DNA from 2 places in the Paenisporosarcina sp. genome. Region 2 is predicted to be linked to the other one. Evidence: predicted binding sites of a transcription regulator. Region 2 holds the regulator's gene; the other holds the start of a gene.

Region 1 (11,370 bases), 240 kb from region 2:
TGTAGTTGGGGATGCTCAGCCATTTGGAATCTCTGAATCATTTGGGGGACCACATTGTGGTTATTTTGCTGTTACTACGAAGTTAATGCGTAAAGTTCCAGGACGTTTAGTTGGTGAAACAACAGATGAAGTGGGACGTAGAGGATTTGTCTTAACATTACAAGCTCGTGAACAACATATTCGTCGTGATAAAGCAACTTCCAACATATGTTCGAACCAAGCATTAAATGCATTAGCAGCTTCTGTAGCGATGACTGCACTTGGTAAAAAAGGTGTTCAAGAAATTGCGACACAAAATATTTTAAAAACGAATTATGCTAAAAAAGCTTTCGAAGCTCAGGGGTTTGAAGTTGTATATCAAGGTCCTCATTTCAATGAAATCGTTGTTAAAGCAGATACCGATATCACTGTTCTAACAAAAGAACTGTTGAAAAAGGGTATTATCGGTGGATTTGACTTAGGTAAAGTTGATGATAAGTTAGCAGGACATGTATTAATTGCTGTTACTGAACAACGTACAAAAGAAGAAATCGATGCGCTTGTGCAAGAAATGGGGTCTTTCCGTGCATAAAGATAATCAACCACTAATTTTTGAAATTACAAAAGAGGGACGCGTAGGATATAGCTTACCTGAACTTGATATACCAGAAGTTGACTTAGCTTCATTATTACCTGACGGTTTATTACGCGAAGAGCTTGCTGAACTTCCCGAAGTATCAGAACTAGATATTATGCGTCATTATACAGCTCTTTCAAAAAGGAATCATGGGGTAGATTCAGGATTTTATCCTTTAGGTTCATGTACTATGAAATACAATCCGAAAATCAATGAGTCAGTTGCTCGATTCCCAGGCTTTGCAAATATTCATCCATTACAAGATGAAGAAACGGTGCAAGGTGCTATGGAGTTAATGTATGACTTACAAGAACATTTAATTGAAATTACTGGGATGGATGAAGTTACACTTCAACCTGCTGCTGGTGCTCATGGAGAATGGACGGCTTTAATGATGATTCGTGCTTTCCATGAAGCAAATGGAGATACTCAGCGTACAAAAGTAATTGTGCCTGACTCTGCTCATGGAACAAATCCAGCCTCAGCTACTGTTGCTGGTTTTGATACGATCACAGTAAAATCCGATGAAAACGGCTTAGTGGATTTAGAAGATTTAAAACGTGTAGTTGGGGACGATACCGCTGCGCTGATGTTAACAAATCCAAATACTCTCGGATTATTCGAAGAAAACATTTTAGAAATGGCTTCTATTATCCATGGTGTTGGTGGAAAGTTGTATTATGACGGAGCAAATTTAAACGCAGTTATGTCTAAAGCACGCCCTGGAGATATGGGCTTTGACTGCGTACATTTGAACTTGCATAAAACATTTACAGGTCCACATGGTGGCGGTGGCCCAGGTTCTGGTCCAGTAGGAGTAAAAAAAGATTTAATTCCGTTCTTACCAAAACCAGTTCTTGTGAAAACTGAAGAAGGATATGAGTTCGATTACAATCGACCGAAATCTATTGGACGTGTTAAACCCTTCTATGGCAACTTTGGAATCAATGTACGTGCCTACACGTATATTCGTTCAATGGGTCCAGATGGTTTGAAAGCAATTACTGAATATGCGGTTTTAAATGCGAATTACATGATGCGTAGACTTCAGCCTCATTTTGACTTACCTTATGATCGCCATTGTAAACACGAATTTGTGTTAAGTGGTCGACGTCAAAAGAAACTGGGTGTTCGTACACTTGATATGGCAAAACGATTGCTTGATTTCGGATATCATCCACCAACAATTTACTTCCCATTAAACGTGGAAGAGGCTATGATGATTGAGCCAACTGAAACTGAATCAAAAGAAACGTTGGATGCATTTATCGACGCGATGATTCAAATCGCAAAAGAAGTTGAAGAAACACCAGAAATTGTTCAGCAAGCACCTCATACAACGGTTATTAAACGTTTAGATGAGACGAAAGCTGCTCGTACACCTGTGTTACGTTATAAAAAAGATTAAAAACAAAAAGAGAGCTCTAATATGAGCTCTCCCTAAACTGTAAACAAACTCGTGAAAGATAGTTTGTTTACAGTTTTTTTAATGAATGAAATGACTGGTTTCCATTGGATCGTGACAATATATCCAACTGGAGACGGTCAATAAATTCATTTCTTTTTGTTGCGACTAGTCATTGGTAATTTAATCAGCAAGGAACCTCGCACTAAAATGTCTTGCTCAATGGCGTTTGATAGTACTAGTACTTATAAAGTTCAAAATGAAAAAACGTTGCTTTGCAATGACTTGCTTAGAAACTCGAAGTTATGCAAAAAAAAGGATTATCTCTCAGTCGTTAAATGACTTTTGAGATAACCCCTTGAGCGTGTTTATTTTGCTTTGATTTTACCAGTCCATTGACGGAAGCCGCCTTGTAACTGATAAATTTGATTGTATCCTTTTTTCTTTAAGAACAAAGCAGTTCGAGCACTTCTTGCACTGTTTTGGCAATATAAGTAAACTGGTTTGTCAGAGCGGATCTCTTTGTAACGTTGACGCATTTGTGAAGAAGGAATATTACGTGCTCCTAAAATATGACCACCGTCATATTCTTTTGGTTCACGAACATCCACTAGCTGAGCTTTGCGATAACCTTCGATAAACTGCTCTTGTGTTAAACCAGAAACAGCTTTCTTTAAACGAAATGAAGATACTAAAAAATAAACAATCAAACCGAATAAACCGGCTGCGATAATATACAAGTATTCCACGAATTGTTCCCCTCTCTCTCTATTTATATTATAAAAGAAAGTATAGCCACAATTCAATGTGTTTGTTAATATGTATTTCATCGTAAGGAGGAATCTTGATGTCAAAACCAACTTGGTATTTTATAAATTCTGGAGCATGTAGCCCTTCATTCAATATGGCACTAGATGAAGCATTGCTAGATTGGCACAGTGCTGGTGAAATTCCTCCAGTTGTAAGATTTTATGAATGGAACCCTGCTACTTTATCGATTGGGTATTTCCAAAATGTTGAAAAAGAAATTGATTTAGAGCAACTAAAAGCACATAATCTTGGATTTGTGCGAAGACCAACCGGTGGTCGAGGTGTTCTACATGAACATGAGTTAACTTATAGCATCATCGTCAGTGAAGAGTATCCAAACATGCCTGCAACTGTAACGGAGGCATATCGTGTGTTAAGCGAAGGTTTATTAATCGGTTTTCAAAAACTTGGTTTAGATGCATACTTTTCTGTACCGGATACGGATGAAAAGAAAAGTGCACTAAAAAACCCTAAAAGCGCTGTATGCTTTGATGCACCTTCTTGGTATGAATTAGTGGTAGAAGGAAAAAAAGTTGCTGGTAGCGCACAAACGCGCCAAAAGGGAGTCATTTTACAACATGGTGCGATTTTGTTGAATCTGGATGCGGATAAACTCGTATCATTGTTTAAATATCCTTCTGAACAAGTAAAAGAAAGAATCCGAAAAAGTTTACCCGAGAAAGCTGTCGCAATTAATCGATTAAGAGAAAAACCCGCAAATATGGAAGAATGTATTCAGGCATTTAAACAAGGTTTTGAAGATGGCTTACAAATTCATTTTGAAGAATTTACTTTATCAGATGTTCAAATTAAATATGTACAATCACTTGAAGCTAGTCGTTACGCTAATGACGAGTGGACTTATCGAAAATAATGGGTAAAAAGGATTATTTTTAAGAATAAATTGAAACTATTATCCTATAGACGTTGGGTATGTATGTTCGATGCTCACTCCTAATCATTTGAATAAAACATCCATATATAGTATCTTATTAAATATCGAATACACTATATATTGTGTTTGCGTTGTTTAATGTTTAGAGGAGGAATTTAAATGGTCATTGTAAAAAAACAAAATAATTTTTCAGTAAATGTTGAAGCTTTAAATCAAGATATTGCTGCATTTCCACAGGTTCACCCGATAAGTAGTGATATGAAAATAACTCATAAGGGTGTTTCAAGGTTAGTTATGATTGATCGTTACTCCTTTAAAGATACGAAAAAGCAAACGCTAAAAGTTGGAGATTTTGTCGTATTAACCGTTAAAGAAGATCCGAAATTTCCAGCACGAGGTCTTGGGTATATCGTTTCAATCGATAAAGCATCAAGCAAAGCAGAAGTAATGATTGAAGAAGATTACCGCAGCGCTATTGATGATGCAGAAGAACAAGCTACAGGAATTGTTAAACGTTCAATTCATGTCATTGAAAAACCACTTGAAGTTTTTTATGAACAAATTGCCATGCGAAATGCTACTGGTTTAGCTTCTGTAGAAACTACACCAGAGAAAAAGACAGAGTGGTTTAATAAATTTTATAAACAATTGGTTGAATTGAAATTCATACCAGCTGGTCGTGTCATTTATGGCGCTGGTGCAGAAACAGATGTAACGTACTTTAATTGTTATGTTATGCCTTTCGTCCCAGATTCGCGTGAAGGTATCTCTGATCATCGAAAACAAGTAATGGAAATTATGAGTCGTGGTGGTGGGGTAGGTACAAATGGTTCTACCTTACGTCCGCGTAATACGTTAGCTAAAGGAGTAAACGGCAAATCATCTGGTTCCGTTTCTTGGTTAGACGATATTGCCAAACTTACTCATTTAGTTGAACAAGGTGGTAGCCGTCGTGGAGCACAAATGATTATGCTGGCAGACTGGCATCCAGATATTGCAGAATTTATTATTTCTAAAATGCAAAATCCAAGAATTTTAAGATTCTTAATTGAAAATACAGAAGACGAAACAATCCGTTTACTTGCGAAAGAGAAATTAAAATTTAAGCCTTTAACACATCAGGAAGAATCTATGTATCAAGGGATTATTAATTACAAGACGATTCCTGGTCACGGTGGATTTAACGAATCAATCATTCGTGATGCTGAAACAAAGATTAATGATGGTGGTACATACAGTGTCCATAATTCTGAGTTTTTAACTGGGGCTAATATTTCTGTTACTTTAACAGATGATTTCATGAAGGCAGTAGAAGCAGATGGCGATCACGCTCTTCGTTTCCCTGCAGTTGAAGAGTATACACCTGAACAAATGGCTGAGTATAATGAAAAATGGCATGAAATTGGTGATGTACGTGAGTGGGAGAAGTTAGGTTACGGGGTAAGAACTTACCGTATGATGAAAGCAAAAGAGTTATGGAAATTAATAAATATCTGTGCAACATATTCTGCAGAACCAGGTATTTTCTTTATTGACAATGCAAATGATATGACGAATGCAAAAGCATACGGTCAACAAGTAGTTGCAACCAATCCATGTGGAGAACAACCATTAGCACCTAATTCTGTTTGTAATTTAGCTGCTGTTAATTTAGCTCAATTTGCAAATAAAGAAAACAAAACTGTTGATTTTGAAGCACTAAGAGAAACAGTTCAAGTTGGAGTTAGAATGCAAGATAATGTCATTGATGCTACTCCTTATTTCTTAGAAGATAATCGTAAACAAGCTCTTGGTGAACGCCGAGTTGGTTTAGGTGTTATGGGCTTAGCTGATTTGCTTATTTATTGTGAAAAAGAATATGGATCTGATGAAGGAAATCGATTGGTAGATCAAATTTTTGAAACCATCGCTGTCGCTGCATATGAAACATCTGCAGAATTGGCTACTGAAAGAGGAAGCTTTCCATTTTTAGAAGGTTCTACGCTAGAAGAGACGAATCGATTAAGACAAGCGTTTATTGAGACTGGATTTATGAAGAAAATGCCTGAAGATATCCGCATTAAAATTCTAGCAAGTGGAATCCGTAATTCACATTTATTGACTGTTGCTCCAACCGGTTCAACAGGAACTATGGTTGGTGTAGCAACTGGATTAGAACCATATTTCTCATTTACGTATTACCGCAGTGGAAGACTTGGGAAATTCATAGAAGTCAAAGCTGATATTGTACAGGATTACTTAGCAACAAATCCCAATGCTAGTGAAGAAAATCTACCTGAGTGGTTTGTCACAGCAATGGAACTGGCACCTGAAGCTCATGTGGATGTTCAGTGTATTATTCAACGTTGGATTGATAGTTCGATATCAAAAACGGTGAATGCTCCGAGAGGATATACAGTGGAACAAGTTCAAAAAGTGTATGAACGTTTGTATAAGGGTGGAGCTAAAGGCGGTACTGTATATGTTGATGGAAGTAGAGATGCACAAGTTTTAACATTGAAAGCAGAAGAAAATATTGTGGACGAGCATTACCATGAAGAAAAAGTGATGAAAAATCGTCCGGTTGTTTTAATTGATACGATTCAAGATTTACGCTCGACTAATGTAACTATTGGTTCAGAAGTTGGAAATACTTGTCCTGTTTGTCGTACTGGAACAGTAGAAGAGATGGGCGGATGTAATACGTGTACAAATTGCAATGCTCAATTAAGATGCGGATTATAATACGATTTAAATACACCTTGTTGCTTTTAAAGCGACAAGGTGTATTTATTTTGCCGAAAATGATTAGGCATCGCAATGTTCGTCAAAAACTAATCGAAAAGGAGATGTTGTACATGGACAAAAAAGCTTATCTCGTTATTTCAGCCGTAACTGCTTTCATATTTACTATTATTTTGTTGTTTTTGAAGACATTTAAATTTATATCTTGGAACCCCACAGGTTGGTCGAAAAAATATCAATTATTCACAGAAACTCACATATCAGTGAGGTGGATCATACTTGGTATTGTATTATTTCTATTCATATTGTTCCTATTAAAATTACTTTCTTACACTAAAAATATACAGCCTTTGTTAACATCTATCGTGTTAGGAATATGTCTTTGGGTAGGAGTGGAGTGGATGATTGCATCGGACTTTTCTTTTTTTAAAAAATCAGCCATTCCTTTTATGGCTGTGGTTTTAATCTTTACTCAAGCATTAGCTGAAACGGCTGTTTACTATGGAAGAGTTGTACATCAAGGGAATTGAAATAGGTTGCCCTCTCATTCGGTTATGCTAAAATAAAAGAGTGCATACATATAGGAGGGTTTCTGAATGAAAATTCTATGCTTAAATGGCCCTAATTTAAATCGACTGGGTAAGAGAGAACCTTCTGTCTATGGAACCGAAACCTTAACTGACATTGAAAACTCTCTTATCCAATATGGGAAACAACATCAAGTTAACATAAGTTGTTTTCAGTCTAACCATGAAGGTCAATTAATTGATTGGATTCATGAAGCTGAAGATAACGATGTAAAAGGAATTATACTCAATCCAGGGGCTTACACACATACGAGCTATGCAATAAGAGATGCAATTGCGTCCATTACTATTCCTGTGATTGAGGTTCATATTTCAAATATACATAAGAGAGAAGCCTTCAGACATTTATCCGTCCTAGCAGCAGTGTGTGAGGGTCAAATCAGCGGACTGGGTTCATTTGGGTATCAGTTAGCTCTAGAAACATTCATAAAGAGAAATGGGGAATTGTAATGGAGAAATTACGTAAACTTCGTCAAAGTTTCGCTGAACATAATATTGAGGCGATTCTACTAACAAGTGAATATAACCGTCGTTATATAACTGGTTTTACTGGCACAGCAGGGGTAGCGATTATTACTCAAGAACATGCCGTTTTTATCACGGATTTTAGATATACTCAACAAGCTCAAAAAGAACTTGTAGGGTTTGAAATCGTCCAACACTCGAAGCCGATAATGGAAGAAGTCGGAGCACAATTAGAAAAAATGAATATCAAATCAGTCGGTTTTGAAAAAGATCATATGAGCTATGCGATGTTTGAAATCTATCAAAAAGCGATCAAAGCAGATTTAATTCCTGTATCTGGCTTGGTTGAAAAAATCCGCTTGATTAAGACGGAGCAAGAGATTAAGATATTAAAGGCAGCAGCAAACATTGCAGACGCTGCATTTGAACATATTATCACGTATATCAAACCTGGTAAAACGGAGCTTGAAGTTTCAAATGAATTAGAATTCTTTATGAGAAAACAAGGAGCTAGTTCTTCATCTTTCGATATTATCGTAGCTTCAGGACTTCGTTCAGCATTACCTCATGGTGTAGCAACGGATAAAATTATTGAAACTGGTGACTTTGTTACTTTAGACTTTGGAGCGTTATACAACGGGTATGTATCTGATTTAACTCGTACTGTTTCTGTTGGAGAGCCTTCAAAGGAATTAAAAGAGATTTACCAAATTGTTCTTGATGCTCAATTAAAATCTTTAGCAGAAATCAAACCAGGTATGTCAGGTATTGAAGCTGATGCTGTTGCGCGTGATTATATTAAAGCAAAAGGTTTTGGAGATGCATTTGGTCATTCACTAGGACATGGTATTGGTCTAGAAGTACATGAAGGTCCTGGCTTATCATTCCGATCTGAAACGATTTTAGAAGAGGGAATGGTTATCACCATTGAACCAGGAATTTATGTTCCGGAAATCGGTGGCGTACGTATCGAAGATGATACAATTGTTACATCTTCGGGTAATGAAAAATTAACACATTCAACAAAAGAATTACTTATTTTATAGACTCTGGAGGAATATACACATGATATCAGTAAATGATTTTAAAACAGGTTTAACAATTGAAGTTGATGGTGGAATATGGCGAGTTCTAGATTTCCAACATGTAAAACCGGGTAAAGGTGCAGCTTTTGTTCGATCGAAACTACGTAATATTCGTACAGGCGCAGTAAATGAAAAAACATTCCGTGCGGGTGAAAAAGTTGCAAAAGCACAAATCGATAACCGTAAAATGCAGTATCTTTATGCAAATGGTGATGTTCATAACTTCATGGACACAGAATCATATGAACAAATTGAACTTGATACAAAACAAATTGAACATGAATTGAAATTCCTTCGTGAAAATATGGAAGTTCATATTATGCAATATCAAGGTGAGACATTAGGTGTCGAGCTACCGAATTCAGTTGTGCTAGAAGTAACAGAAACTGAACCAGGGATCAAAGGAGACACATCAAGTGGTGGTACGAAGACAGCGGTAGTTGAAACTGGCCTTTCAGTTCAAGTACCTTTCTTTATCAACCAAGGTGATAAATTAATTATTAATACAACGGATTCTTCTTACGTTTCAAGAGCATAATTTTAAGAGATGGGTATGTCTTTCTTTTTAGAAAGACATGCCCATCTCTTACTTTAGACAAAATAGTAATTGTTTATATAACATCATAATTCGAATTTATAACGAATAAACTTCATATTGAAAAGAATGTGGTCGGCTATTTCTTTCGCTTTCCGCGGACGAAACGCTAGCCTCCTCGGCTCAGCTGTCACCGACTGCTGAGCCGGTGGGGTCTAGCATATTTCGTTTTTCCGAAGGAGTCTTCAGAAATAGCCGACCATTTTCCTGCTAAATAGTATGCAGCAGAGTTATGGTTACATCATCGCTCCGCTAGCTTCGAAACATGATAGTGCGTTGCATCCTTTCACTAACTTCGCAAGAAAGAGGTTGGGACATAAGTGGAATTTATATATTTGAGGCAAAAATCTATATTAAGAAATGGATACTTTATGAATTGATTGAAGTGGAGTGGCGCGTGAGCTTTAGACACTTGAGCGGATAACAGCAGAACAAAGACTAAGTGCGCCACGCCCTGTGGCAACGTCTTTGAAACCAACATCCTGTTGGCCACGTGCCCCCGGAAAGCGTCCCCGCAACGGAAATCAATTTAGCATAAGCAATAAAACATCAAAATTTCTCACTGAGAAATTTTGATGTTTTTTGTTTTGTCCCAGCCCCATCTCTTTTTCATACTCAAACCTGTTTTTGCATAAAGTACATAAACGGAGGAGGGGACAAGTTGGAATTTATTGATGTTCTCCGAGTAGCAGGAATAGGATTAATATTGGCTTTTTTGCATTTGTTTTTTGAGCAAACAGGAAAAAAAGAGTTTACGTTTTTCCTCTTTGTTTTTGGCTATATGTATATGACTGCTGAAATGCTCAGATTTTTAAGGTACTTTTTTTCGGAAATCTCCACGTTTTTCGAATGGCTAACAACTTCGGTTTAAGCTATGATTAGTATTTTTCTTTCTATACTCATGATTTTACTCCTACTATTACTACACTTAATACTTCCTCAGTTCACACCCATTTTCACGACATTCTTTTTCTTCATGCTACTAGCCCATGTCTTTATAACATTACTCGTACCTTTTACCCAACAAATCATTTTAGCGGTGCCTTCTGAAGGCGGACCCATCATTCGAGTATTATTAATCTCAGTTTTTTTTACCTTTCTATCTGAAGCGTTGTCTGCTTGGTTTAGAAATCTCTCTTACGATCTCTATATACCAATGATTCAAGTTAGCTGTAATGTAATCGTGTTATCACAGTGGATACCATTGATTAAAAAAATGTTTTCAATATTATCAACTCTGATTATTGAGTAATGTGCTGAAAGGAGAGGAAGAGCCTGTGTTAGAGCCCTTAATCTCCTATTTGTTTGGAATTAGTACTTATTTTGTTGTGTTAATCATCGGAATTCTAATCGCTTCTATTTTAGATATTATGATTCCAAACGGACAAAAATGGACAAGGTTTTCTTTATTTGCAATCGCTGTTTTATTTACAATTACGCCGGCAATTGAAGCTATTCAAAATATGAAGGATTTTGCATCGAATATGATTTCCTTATTCATGAGCGTCTATCCGGTATTAACAGCTGGTCTGTTTATGAATGGAGGTACATTAGCTTTCTCCATCTGGAATCCCGCGTTATTTTTCTTTATTCAATTTTCCGTATTTCTTTCCGAAAAACTACTGATTCCTTTACTTATAACAACCATTTTGCTCGATTTTGTTAGTCGCTTTCACCCAAGTACTTCTTTTACAAAATTATCCGATTTAATTCGGACTTCCTTATTGAGCATTGTTTCAGCCATTGTAGTAAGTTATAGCTTTTTTATATCCATTCAAGGATTCATTTCCTGGAATATTTCCAGTGCTTTTAGTGAACCCGTAAAAAAATTAATCCAACAAAACATTCCATTTGTAGGTTCTTTTTTTTCTGAGAGCTTAAGTACATTTAGTCGATTTTCTTCTTCCATAACAGCTGTTACTGGTTCTGGACTTGCAGTAGGTATTTTAGTGATTGTCTTAGTTCCAACGATAAAAACGATTTTGATCGCTTTTTGCTATCGATTTGTTGCAGCCTTCATCGAACCATTTGCACCAGAAGATCTTGCAGATTTTTTAGATGATATTGGGAAGTCACTATTTGTTTTAAGTATGATTTCGTTCCTCATTGCATTTGCCTTTTTCTACACGGCAATTTTTGTAGTTATTATCTTAAAATTGTCCATGTTAGTGAGGGGTTGATATGCACG
Region 2 (11,370 bases):
ACAAGATTAAATGAGGATTCGGAGCAATCGCTCTTGCAATTGCCACACGTTGTTGTTGTCCGCCACTCAACTGATGAGGATAGCGTTTTTCAAAACCTTCCAATTCAACTAATTCCAATACTTCTTGGAGACGCTTTTTCTTTTCTGCTCTGTTTAATTGAAATAATCCAAACAGAATATTTTCAGCAACTGTCATATGTGGAAATAATGCATAATCCTGAAAGACCATTCCTATTCCACGCTTTTCAGGTTGCAAGAATGTTTTATCATCAAACAAGACTTCATTTTGTATCGTCAGTGAACCAGTTGTTGGTTTCTCAAGCCCCGCAAGTAGGCGTAAAATAGTACTTTTCCCACTTCCGCTCCGACCTAAGATTGAAATGACTTCCCCTTTTTCAATTGACATTGAAAAATGATCAAGTGCTGGACTTTCTGAATTGGGATATGAAAAACAAACATTATTAATAGAAATAAACATGTCAATTCGGCTCCTTTTCAAGAAACTTATAGAAAACAACAATGGCAAGGGCACTAATACCGACAATTAATAACGAAGCCTGTGAGGCTTCCATAATTTTTTCATCACTCGCATATTGAAAAGCTTTTGTTGATAATGTGTCAAAGTTAAATGGACGTAAAATTAATGTCAGTGGGATTTCTTTTAAAATATCTATAAATACTATAATAAATCCACTTATGATTGCTCCTTTTAACATAGGCACGTCAACTTTAAAAAATGTTTTGGTTAATCCTACTCCTAAGAGTCTCGATGCATCTCGGAAATCTGTTCCAATTTTATCATAACCAGATTCAATTGAATTATAGCCGATCGCAAAGAATCGAATAATATAAGCAGATATTAACATGACTAAACTTACACTCAAAAATAAAGTGGTTTCCATACCAATTAATCGATACAGTGGAACTAAAAATCGATCAAGGGCTATAAAAGCAGTAACTACTGCAACTGCAATTACCGCACCCGGTATAGAATAACCGAGAATTGTTAGTTTAGGCAATAATTTTGCTATTTTACCATGAACAAGACGACTAAAGTTACCAACAATCAAGGCAAAAACAATAATTGCCGTCGCACTTATACCAGCAACGAGTACGGAATTTTTAACATAAGTTAAAAATTCACCCATAGGAATCGTGCCAATGGTTAAAATCATCCAATCAATCAATTGAGCGATTGGTACAAAAAATCCTAAACTTAAAATAAGTAAACCGTATGCTGTTGCTATTCCTGCACGCCATCCATTTAATTTTATTAAAGGTAATGGACGGACCTTTGTAGTGGAATAACTATATTGTCTTCTGCCACGCAAAATCTTTTCGATCATTAAAATTAAGATTACAAATCCCATTAAGGATGCAGCAAGCTTAATAGAAGATTCTATATCACCTAATCCAAACCAAGTTTGAAAAATTGCAGTCGTAAAGGTTTGAATTCCGTAGTATTTAACCACGCCATAATCATTTAAGACTTCAAGAACAACTAAACTTGCACCACCAATGATTGATACGCGAGAAATAGGAATGACTACTTGAAAAAAGGTACGCCAAGGTCCCTTACCTAGCATTCGTGCACTTTCAATTAGTGAAGCTGATTGTTGCGACAAAAATATCCGAGTAATCGTGTATACATATGGATATAAAAACATCGTGTATATGAAAATGGCACCAGGTAAATTCATTATATCAAAAAACGCTGGACTCAAATTTAAACCAAAGTGATCTCGAAGCGTCGATTGAATAATACCTGTATAATTCACAATTCCATGATACGTATACGCACCGATGAAAGGTGGAATTGAAAGAGGTAAAATGAGTGCCCATTTAAGAAAATTCCTTAGCGGAAATTGATATTGTGCGATAAGCCATGCCAAACTCAATCCAATCGTTATGGTTAGAATGGCAGTAGCACTTATTAGTATTAGAGATGTTTTAATGAACGAACTTAGAACAAATTCTTTCATATGCTCCCAGTTTTCATTTGTAGGTGTGAATATGCCAGTTACGATCGTTAAATTCGGCAAAAACAACAAGAGCATGATAACTGCCGCCGTCACGGTCCAACTATTAAAATTTGTAAATTTTCTTTGCATAACGCCCCTACACCTCGTAACTAATATTAGAAACCCATACTATGCTTAATTAATAAGAAAGTGATCCCTTTCTGTTATCCTTATACATGTTAACAGAAATTAATGTAAGAAAACCCTTGTTACGAAAATTGTAACAAGGGAATTTTATTTATTTATTTCCAGCCTACTTCATTGAAGATTAAAATGGACTTCGCATTATGATCACCTAAAGCTGATAATGAGATGTCTTGTTCTTTAAACTCGCCCCATGATTTTAATAATTCTGTAGGTTCTACAGATTCATTCACTGGGTATTCATAATTTGCTTTTGCAAATTCACCTTGAGCTTCAGGCGCTGATAAAAATTCTAAAAGCTTAATTGCGTTCTGTTTATTTTTAGCTGTTTTAACTACTCCAGCTCCACTTACATTTACATGAGTTCCTGTTGTTTCTTGGTTAGGGAAGAAAACACCTAAGCCTTCAGCAACTTTAACTTCTTCTGCATCTTCGGAGTTCAGCATTTGTCCAAGGTAGTACGTATTCATAATAGCCACGTCACCAATACCTGCAGCAATTGCCTTAGCTTGGTCACGATCTCCACCTTCAGGGTCACGTGCAAAGTTTGCTACAAGTCCTGCAGCCCACTCTTTCGCTTTTTCTTCCCCTTCAATTTCAACAAATGATGCTAATAAAGATTGATTATAAATATTTTCAGAACCACGAATTAAAACACGACTTTTCCATTGATCTTCTGTTAAAGCTTCGTACGTTGATAAATCTTCTGGTTTTACTGTCTCTTTGTTGTAAACAATGACACGAGCACGTTTAGTTAAGCCATACCACATTTGATCTTCGTCTTGGAAATTAGCTGGAATTTGCTCATCTAATACATCACTAGATACTGCTTGTAATAAACCATCGTCTTTCGCACGGAATAATCGTCCAGCATCTGCTGTTAAAAATAAATCTGCTGCTGTTGCATCACCTTCACGCTTAATACGCTCAAGTAATTCATCAGCCTCACCTTTAATAACATTTACTTTAATTCCTGTTTCTTCTGTAAATTTAGCATATAATTCATCGTCAACATCATAATGACGAGCTGTATATAAGTTCACTTCCATACTTTCGTTTGTTTCTTTTACTTCTTTTGTATCAGTCGTTTTTGTTGCTTGGTCATTACCACATGCAGTTAAAACTAACAGGGTAAATGATAATAATAGAAATAATGCTTTTTTCACTTGTTGTCTCTCCCTTTATTAAATGATTTGTTATTGAAAACGATTCTCAATATCAATTATAAATCGGATTATGAAAAAGTCAACCAATCGTAAACGACTTTAGGATATTCGCAATATTCAAACTAAATTTCGAATAGAATTCATTTATTTATCTGCTTTAGTCTTCAGATCCAACTTGCCTTGGTGACATCAAATCTATTTCCTCAAAATCACCGACTACTTCTACTCACATAAAAAAGGTGTCCAAAAGTTATTTTCACAACTTTTTAGACACTTTTTTTTAGCCATCTCTTCTATTTTTCCCACTTAATCTCATTGGAATTGTTATGGAACGTATTCTTTCCATTATTCTTGCTGCTTTTACTAATTCTCTTTCACCTTTACCTGAATAGGCTAAGTGATCTTCTAATCCGTCATAATCAAAATTCGAGGTAATAAAAGTAGGAAGGTTTTCAGCCATTCGATAATGTAATACGGTTCCTAAAATTTCATCTCTTGTCCAGCTAGAAAGTGTTTCTGCACCTAAATCGTCTAACATTAATACAGGAGCTTTTTTCACATAATCCACTTTTTCTTGTAACGATTGATCTTGAATCGCATGTTTCATTTCTCTAAGGAATTCAGGAACATAGACAAGAACTGTTTTTATTCGTAATTCAGCTAGTTCATTCGCAAGCGCACCTAAAACATATGACTTACCAACACCAAATTCACCATAAATATAAAAACCTTTTGCAGGTAAACTTCCTTCGGTTTTCACTTCTTCTAAGAAAGTTTGTGCGGCTGATCCCAGGTTAACTCGCGTATTATGATCGTATGTGACAGTAGCAAGTCTAGCCTTTAATACATCTTTCGGCATATGCATGCTTGATATCATTTCCGATACGTGGCGACGCTCTTCTTCAACTAGTCTCTGATTACACTTTGTGTATTCAATATCAATACTACCTCTTGTAATTACGAGGTTTGGGACGAATCCTTTCATCATGTTCGAGCATTGAGCGACGTTTGCACAATTTTCGCAATCATGATTTTGAGTCGTGTATTCATATAGTTTCCCTAAACTTCTATCCACCATCGCTTTATTCACTTCATCAGCATGCTGAGATAAGAACTGTTGGACTCCAGGATTCTCTAATATTTCGGCTTTCATATTATCATATCGTTTAGAGAATTCTGGCGCGTTTACTACTCGTTTTAATGTTTCGCTAATCGGTTCCATTTTATTTCGCCTGCCCCTCTGTTACACCGAGTTTCTTAAGCAATTTTTGTTTCTCAATTTCAAAGTCTTCAGTGACTTCATTTTCAATTGTTTGTTTAGTCGCTCGGCTTTCTTTGGCTTTAAAGAACCATTCCGGAACTTTTTCATCTCGAGTTCCCTTTTTACGGAAAGCTGCAGGTTTTGATGCACTATTTTGCCAATCCAGATATTGATCATGTTCTTTTCTCGAAATATCGATTGCTTCTCTAGCTGTTTGAACATTTTCTCGTTGCCAATGAGCCGCAATTTTATGGACATAGTTTTTATTTAATTTCATTTTTGCACGTATTAGAACGAATTGAAGTAACACATTTACCACGGGTGGTGGCAGTTCATATTTCATGACCAATTCGTTAGCCAATTCTACTTCAATCGGCATCGGTTCTCTACCTTTTGAAATATCTCTTAACACTTCAAGCGGAGGTGTTTCTTCGAGATATTTAATCAACAAATCATCCTTTGATGATTTTGCAAGTTGACTAGCAGGCTCAGTTGTATTTTTCACTTGTTTCATTAACTTAGGTGGTTTAGAAGAAACCGTCAATTTATAAAAATCTGCTGCTGATTTTTTTAAGCGGTCTTCCGTAATCCGATTTTGATCATCAATCGCGAGCATAACAACCTTTTGCATGTCGATTGGATTAAACGAATATAAAAACGCTACCTTCGCTATCAATTCTTTTACGGGTAAAGTTAATACATGCGAAGGAATCATCACTTCAGACAACCCTGATTTTAATAAGTCGAAATCGAAATCTAGTGAATAAAACGGCAATTTACTAGGTCGACTCACTTCCTCAGTCGGGGTGTTATCAAAAATATGGCCTAGCTTATTATAGTCATGATTACTTTTGTAGACGTCTTTAAGTTCGCGAGAAACATTTTCGAAATCTTGATGTGTTTGCTGTTTTTTCATAAATCGATCTCGTACTTTTATATAGGCCTTTTCATGGATGACGCTATATAGTGAAGTAGCTAAAATGGGTTCACTAAAAAACGCGTGAGCCGTTAAAGGAGCTAATACTTCATAAATAAACAATCTCTGGTCTGACTTGTCTTGTTTCCATGTTTTTAATAATCCGATTGCTTCTAATGAAACACGAGCATCAAATATTTTCTTTAAAGGCATACCTAATACGTCCATTAAAAAATAATGACTAACGGGTTCAGCAGGATGGTACTCAGATTCAGCCCATAATGTAAAATAAAGACTCATAGCTTCAATTCCGATAATGGGCTTATATAAAAGAGTCACTAACTGACGATCTTGATCCGTTAATGGATAGGGCATTTGAATGATGCAGCTATCCACGGGTTGAAGTTCTTTAAACAAAAATTGCATACATCATACCTCCCTTACCTTTAACGTGGGTCTTCTGGTGTCTTTTTCAATAAATCTTTTAGTTCATCGATAAATACATTAATGTCTTTAAACTGGCGGTAGACAGATGCAAATCTCACATAAGCTACTTCATCAATTTTGGCTAAACGGTCCATTACCATTTCACCAACTTCTTCTGACTTCACTTCAGAATTTCCAATACGACGTAAATCTTTTTCAATTGAAAAGACGACGTTCTCAAGTACATCTAAAGAAACGGGACGTTTTTCACAAGCACGAATAAGACCACGTAAAACTTTTTCGTGACTGAATTCTTCTCGTGACCCATCTTTTTTCACAACGATTAATGGCATCTCTTCTACTTTTTCAAAAGTAGTAAAACGAGAACCACAATCCTCACACTCTCTTCTTCGGCGTATCGCCTTATTATCATCGACAGGTCTTGAATCGACAACTCTTGTTCCATTGTATTGACAGCTTGGGCATCTCATATGATAATCTCCTGATTTCGTAATTCTTTTATTTCATTTATTATATCAAACATTTGTCCCTAAAATCGAAAAAGCAGAGGAATTTCTCCCTCTGCTCTCTCGTTTATAATTTCAAATGTTATGCATGTGCTGTTACAAGTGCTTTACCCGCTTTAACTGGACCCATACCACGAGGCAGTTCCATTGTTTCACGAGTTTTTGACCCAAGTGCATCTGCAATGTATTCTGCAGCTATCGTTGGATCTAAATCGCCACATGTATATACATCGATACTTGCGTAACCGTGTTCTGGGAAGCTATGAATCGTTAAATGTGACTCGGAAATAATTACTACTCCACTTACACCCTGTGGTGCAAATTTGTGGAATGCAACTTCACGTACTTCCGCTCCTGATTTTAGTGCTGCATCAACAAATGTTCTTTCGATAAAATTCACATCGTTTAATTTGTCAAATTCACATTCCCAAAGTTCTGCAATTACATGACGTCCCATTGTTTCCATGGTTCGTTTTCCCCCTCTAATAAAAAATTTAAGAATTTTGTAACCTTCTTAAAGTTTGACTACCACGGGGGAAAGTTAGTCCAGAGAGGTCCTAACCCTTTAAGCAGTCCGTATGTACATTCGAAGTACACGAATGTCATTATATGATGTTTTAAATATCAATGCAAGATAAAAACTTAAAATAATTTCACAATACTATATAAATGGAATTCTTTGTTAGAGATTGGTTGGTTTAAAAGACGTTGCCAAGTGATGTGGCGTTCTTAGTCTTTGTTCCTCTAGATTCCGCTCCAGGGTCTAAAACTCATGCACCTGCCGCTTCGCTTTCGGTGCACAAAACATCTGCTATCTCCCCTCGGAGTCGCCGCTTCCATTCCAATCAACATGAATCCTTAAAAAAATTCCATTCATGTTCCAGGGTGAATTAATACTTTTAATTTTATTACACCTTAAGAAAAGAGGATCCTTGTTATATGAGTTGCAATTTTCAAGGCGTTTCATAACTCCTCAAACTATTTTCTAGGAAAGTGGTTGACTATTTCTGAAGACTCCAGCGGAAAAACAAAACACGCAAGACCCCACAGATTCAGCTATCAGAGATAGATGAGCCGAGGAGGCTTGCGTTTCGTCCGCGGAAAGCGAAAGAAATAGCCGACCACATCCATGTTCAGTTAAGTACATAATATTAGGAATCAAATTGCAAAATAAAAATTGTTATCTTTTGTATATAAAAAACATCCACTCTATCAAAAGATAGAATGAATGTTTATATTAAGCTTGAACTTTTTCTTTAAGTGCTGCGCCAACTTTTTTCGTCAAGTCAACGACACGAGCAGAATAACCCCATTCATTGTCATACCAAGCAAGAACTTTTACTTTTCTTGAACCCATAACCATCGTTGTTAAACCGTCAATAATTGCAGAATGTGGATTTGTATTAAAATCAATTGAAACTAAAGGTTCAGTTGTGAAACCAAGTACACCTTTCATACTTCCTTCAGACGCTTTAATAAAAGCATTGTTCACATCTTCAACTGTTACGTCTTGTTGAAGATCTACAACTAAATCTACAAGTGATACGTTTGGTGTTGGTACACGTAATGACAATCCATGAAGTTTCCCTTGCAATTCAGGCAACACTAACGATAATGCTTTAGCTGCTCCTGTAGATGTTGGGATGATAGATTGTGCACATGCACGAGCTCTACGTAAATCTTTATGTGGATTATCTAAATTTTTCTGATCATTTGTATATGCGTGAACAGTGGTCATTAATCCATTTTCAATACCAAAAGTATCATTCAATACTTTCGCTACTGGAGCAAGACAATTCGTTGTACAACTAGCATTTGAGATAACATCATGTGCCTCAATGTCTAATTTGTCATCATTAACACCCATAACGATTGTTACATCTTCATTTTTACCAGGAGCCGTCAAAATTACTTTTTTTGCACCTGCGTCTAAATGCAAGGCTGCTTTCTCACGTGCATTAAATTTACCTGTAGCTTCAATAACAATATCAATATTCATTTCTTTCCATGGTAAATTTAGAGGATCACGGTCACTAACTAGTTGAACTCTTTTACCATTAACGATTAACGCATCTTCTTCAATTTCTACTGTTCCAGAGAATGTACCATGATTTGTGTCATACTTAATCAAATGTGCTAACGTTTCAGCGGGATAGCTGGCATTAATTGCCACTACGTCTAGATTATCTTCAAGAATAGCTTGTCGGAATACCATACGGCCAATACGGCCAAAACCATTAATAGCAATAGAAGCTGACATTGAAAAATCCTCCTACATGTATGTTATACTGTTGAACTTTTATCCGTAATTAGTATAACACATATAAAATTTGGGTAAACACTTTCAACTAAACCTAAAGAAGTTCTACTTTTCTGAATTATAAGGTGATACATCCCAAATTTTTAAAATGCCTTCCAATTGCTTTTTAGACTCCTCAATTGATCCATTGTTATAGATAACCGCATCAGCCCCTTTTTCTTTTTCGGATAAAGGTAACTGAGATTTAATTCGTGCTTCTGCTTCTTCTTTGGATAAGTTATTGCGACTCATGAGACGCTCTAATTGGACGTCCTCAGTCACCGAAACAACTAATATTTTCTCAACCAAATGTTGAAGACGACTTTCAAAAAGCAATGGAATATCCATGAAAAATGTTTCAATTCCCTTTTTGGTCAAATCATCACGCTGTTTTAACATTTCTTTTCGAATAGCGGGATGCATGATGTCGTTTAATAGTTTGCGCTTACCCGGTTGGTGAAAAATCATGGAGCCAAGAACTTCTCGATTAAGTGTTCCGTCTGAATGAAGTACATCATTTCCAAACTGGTTTTGTATTTCTTGAAGTGTATCACTTCCTAGCTCGACAACTTCTCTCGCCACAATATCTGCATCAATAATGGAGAATCCCATATCTTGAAGCATTTTGGAAACCGTACTTTTCCCACTCGCTATACTTCCTGTTAAACCAATAATCATGTAACTCTTCATCCTTTATCGTTGACATGTTGAACAATACCAAGAATTTCGTCCTCCGAGCACTCGCTGCTTAACTGGTTGCTGACATGTTGGACAAATTTTCTTCCCATACATTTGTAAGCGGTCTTGCATATTACCCGCTTCACCATTTATATTCCGGTAATCAGAGATTGAACTGCCTCCTGCAGAAATACTTTCATTCAATACATCTACAATCTCTTTAAACAACTGTACTTTTCTTTTCTCACTAATGCGTTTGACCGTCCTACCAGGATGTATCTTCATTCGAAACAATGCTTCAGTTGCATATATATTTCCACAGCCTGAAATGACTTGTCCGTCCATAATTGTTTCTTTAATCGATTTTTGTTGGTATTTGGGCAATAAAGACATCTGCAAAAAATGATTCAGCGCAATTTCTTCAAAGGGTTCTGGAGCCATTAATAAAAGAGGTGGAAATTGTGATTCCATATCGAGCAATCTCATTTCCCCAAATCTTCGAATGTCAGCATAAACTAAAATCATGTCGTCATCTAATTGAAAATGAACATGAATATGTTTCCTGAATTTTTCTTCCGTCACATCTTCGGTATGCTGAACATAAAACCATGCGCCAGTCATACCTAAGTGAGTGACCAGTAACTTTTGTTCATTGTTTTTTATTAAATGAAAATAAATGTATTTAGATCTTCTAACCACTTGTTCAATTTTGGCACCTGCTAGACCACTACAAAACTGTTGAAGTGAACTTCCTTTGACGATGGCTTGTCTTCCTTGTGAATGTGCATGGGTAATGACTGAAGAAACCTTAACTTCATTGATTGTCTTTCCAGTTGCAACTGGTTTTAAAGAGTTTACTACTCCTTCCACCTCTGGCAATTCAGGCACTTAGTCAGCCCCCTTATTTCGTTTCGTACCAAGTGGAACCATATGCATAATCAACTTTTAAAGGAACTTTCAATTCGATTGCATGCTCCATCACTTCAGGCACGATTTTTTCTAAAATGGCAATTTCTTCAGGTGGTGCTTCAAAGATTAATTCATCATGAACTTGAAGTAGCATACGGGTTTGGAGATTTTCTTTCTCTAAACGATCAGCCATATCAATCATTGCTTTCTTAATAATATCCGCAGCACTACCTTGTATTGGTGTATTCATTGCTGTGCGTTCAGCAAAGCCACGTAAATTAAAGTTCGAGCTCGTAATATCTGGCAAATATCTTCTTCTATTTAAAATCGTCGTAACAAATCCTTTTTGCTTCGCTTCATAAACGATATTGTCCATATATTCTTTAACGCCCGGGAAACTTTGTAAATAGCGATCAATAAATTCTGCTGCTTCTTTACGCGTGATCGACAAGTTTTGAGATAGACCATAATCACTAATTCCATAAACTATCCCAAAATTAACTGCTTTGGCGGCACGGCGCATATCTGACGTCACTGCATCTACTTCCACATGGAAAACATCCATTGCTGTTTTTGTATGGATATCAAGATCGTTTCGGAATGCGTCAATTAATTCAGCGTCATCTGACATATGAGCCAATACACGTAGTTCAATTTGCGAATAATCGGCTGCAAATAAAACCCAGTCAGGTTGAGAAGGAACAAAGGCTTTTCGGATTTTACGCCCTTCTTCTAATCGAACGGGTATATTTTGTAAATTTGGATTCGTAGAACTCAGTCTACCCGTTTGAGTCAGAGCTTGTTGGTAACGAGTATGGATTTTTCCATCGTCTTCATGAATTTCTTTTAAAAGACCTTCAATATAAGTAGATTGAAGCTTACCTAATTGTCGGTAAAGTAAAATATGAGAAATAATCGCATGTTTTCCTTCAAGTTTTTCTAAAACATCTGCTGCAGTAGAATAACCCGTCTTCGTTTTCTTTAAAGGTGGAAGACCAAGTTTCTCAAATAAGATAACGCCTA

The links. The regulator NrdR, encoded in region 2, represses ribonucleotide reductase genes. The targets are predictions, from matches to a motif close to AACACNATATATNGTGTT.
Region 1: AC3EA5_RS05100 (vitamin B12-dependent ribonucleotide reductase) is a predicted target of NrdR. The motif match lies at 3,836-3,853, and genes of this name have one in related genera.

The regions. Positions count from the first base shown of each region.
Region 1 is NZ_JBYNRN010000012.1:363,678-375,047, forward strand. It holds gene gcvPA (aminomethyl-transferring glycine dehydrogenase subunit GcvPA) at 1-571, shown strand, start outside; gene gcvPB (aminomethyl-transferring glycine dehydrogenase subunit GcvPB) at 534-2,024, shown strand; gene AC3EA5_RS05090 (rhodanese-like domain-containing protein) at 2,390-2,770, opposite strand; gene AC3EA5_RS05095 (lipoate--protein ligase family protein) at 2,869-3,705, shown strand; gene AC3EA5_RS05100 (vitamin B12-dependent ribonucleotide reductase) at 3,886-6,450, shown strand; gene AC3EA5_RS05105 (hypothetical protein) at 6,501-6,980, shown strand; gene aroQ (type II 3-dehydroquinate dehydratase) at 7,047-7,487, shown strand; gene AC3EA5_RS05115 (M24 family metallopeptidase) at 7,487-8,548, shown strand; gene efp (elongation factor P) at 8,568-9,125, shown strand; gene AC3EA5_RS05125 (SpoIIIAC/SpoIIIAD family protein) at 9,844-10,053, shown strand; gene AC3EA5_RS05130 (stage III sporulation protein AE) at 10,460-11,362, shown strand; gene AC3EA5_RS05135 (hypothetical protein) at 11,364-11,370, shown strand, end outside.
Region 2 is NZ_JBYNRN010000012.1:124,588-135,957, reverse strand. It holds gene AC3EA5_RS03905 (ABC transporter ATP-binding protein) at 1-478, opposite strand, end outside; gene AC3EA5_RS03900 (ABC transporter permease) at 480-2,111, opposite strand; gene AC3EA5_RS03895 (Fe(3+) ABC transporter substrate-binding protein) at 2,264-3,331, opposite strand; gene dnaI (primosomal protein DnaI) at 3,612-4,553, opposite strand; gene AC3EA5_RS03885 (replication initiation and membrane attachment family protein) at 4,555-5,934, opposite strand; gene nrdR (transcriptional regulator NrdR) at 5,955-6,425, opposite strand; gene speD (adenosylmethionine decarboxylase) at 6,544-6,927, opposite strand; gene AC3EA5_RS03870 (glyceraldehyde-3-phosphate dehydrogenase) at 7,699-8,721, opposite strand; gene coaE (dephospho-CoA kinase) at 8,827-9,438, opposite strand; gene mutM (bifunctional DNA-formamidopyrimidine glycosylase/DNA-(apurinic or apyrimidinic site) lyase) at 9,454-10,326, opposite strand; gene polA (DNA polymerase I) at 10,340-11,370, opposite strand, start outside.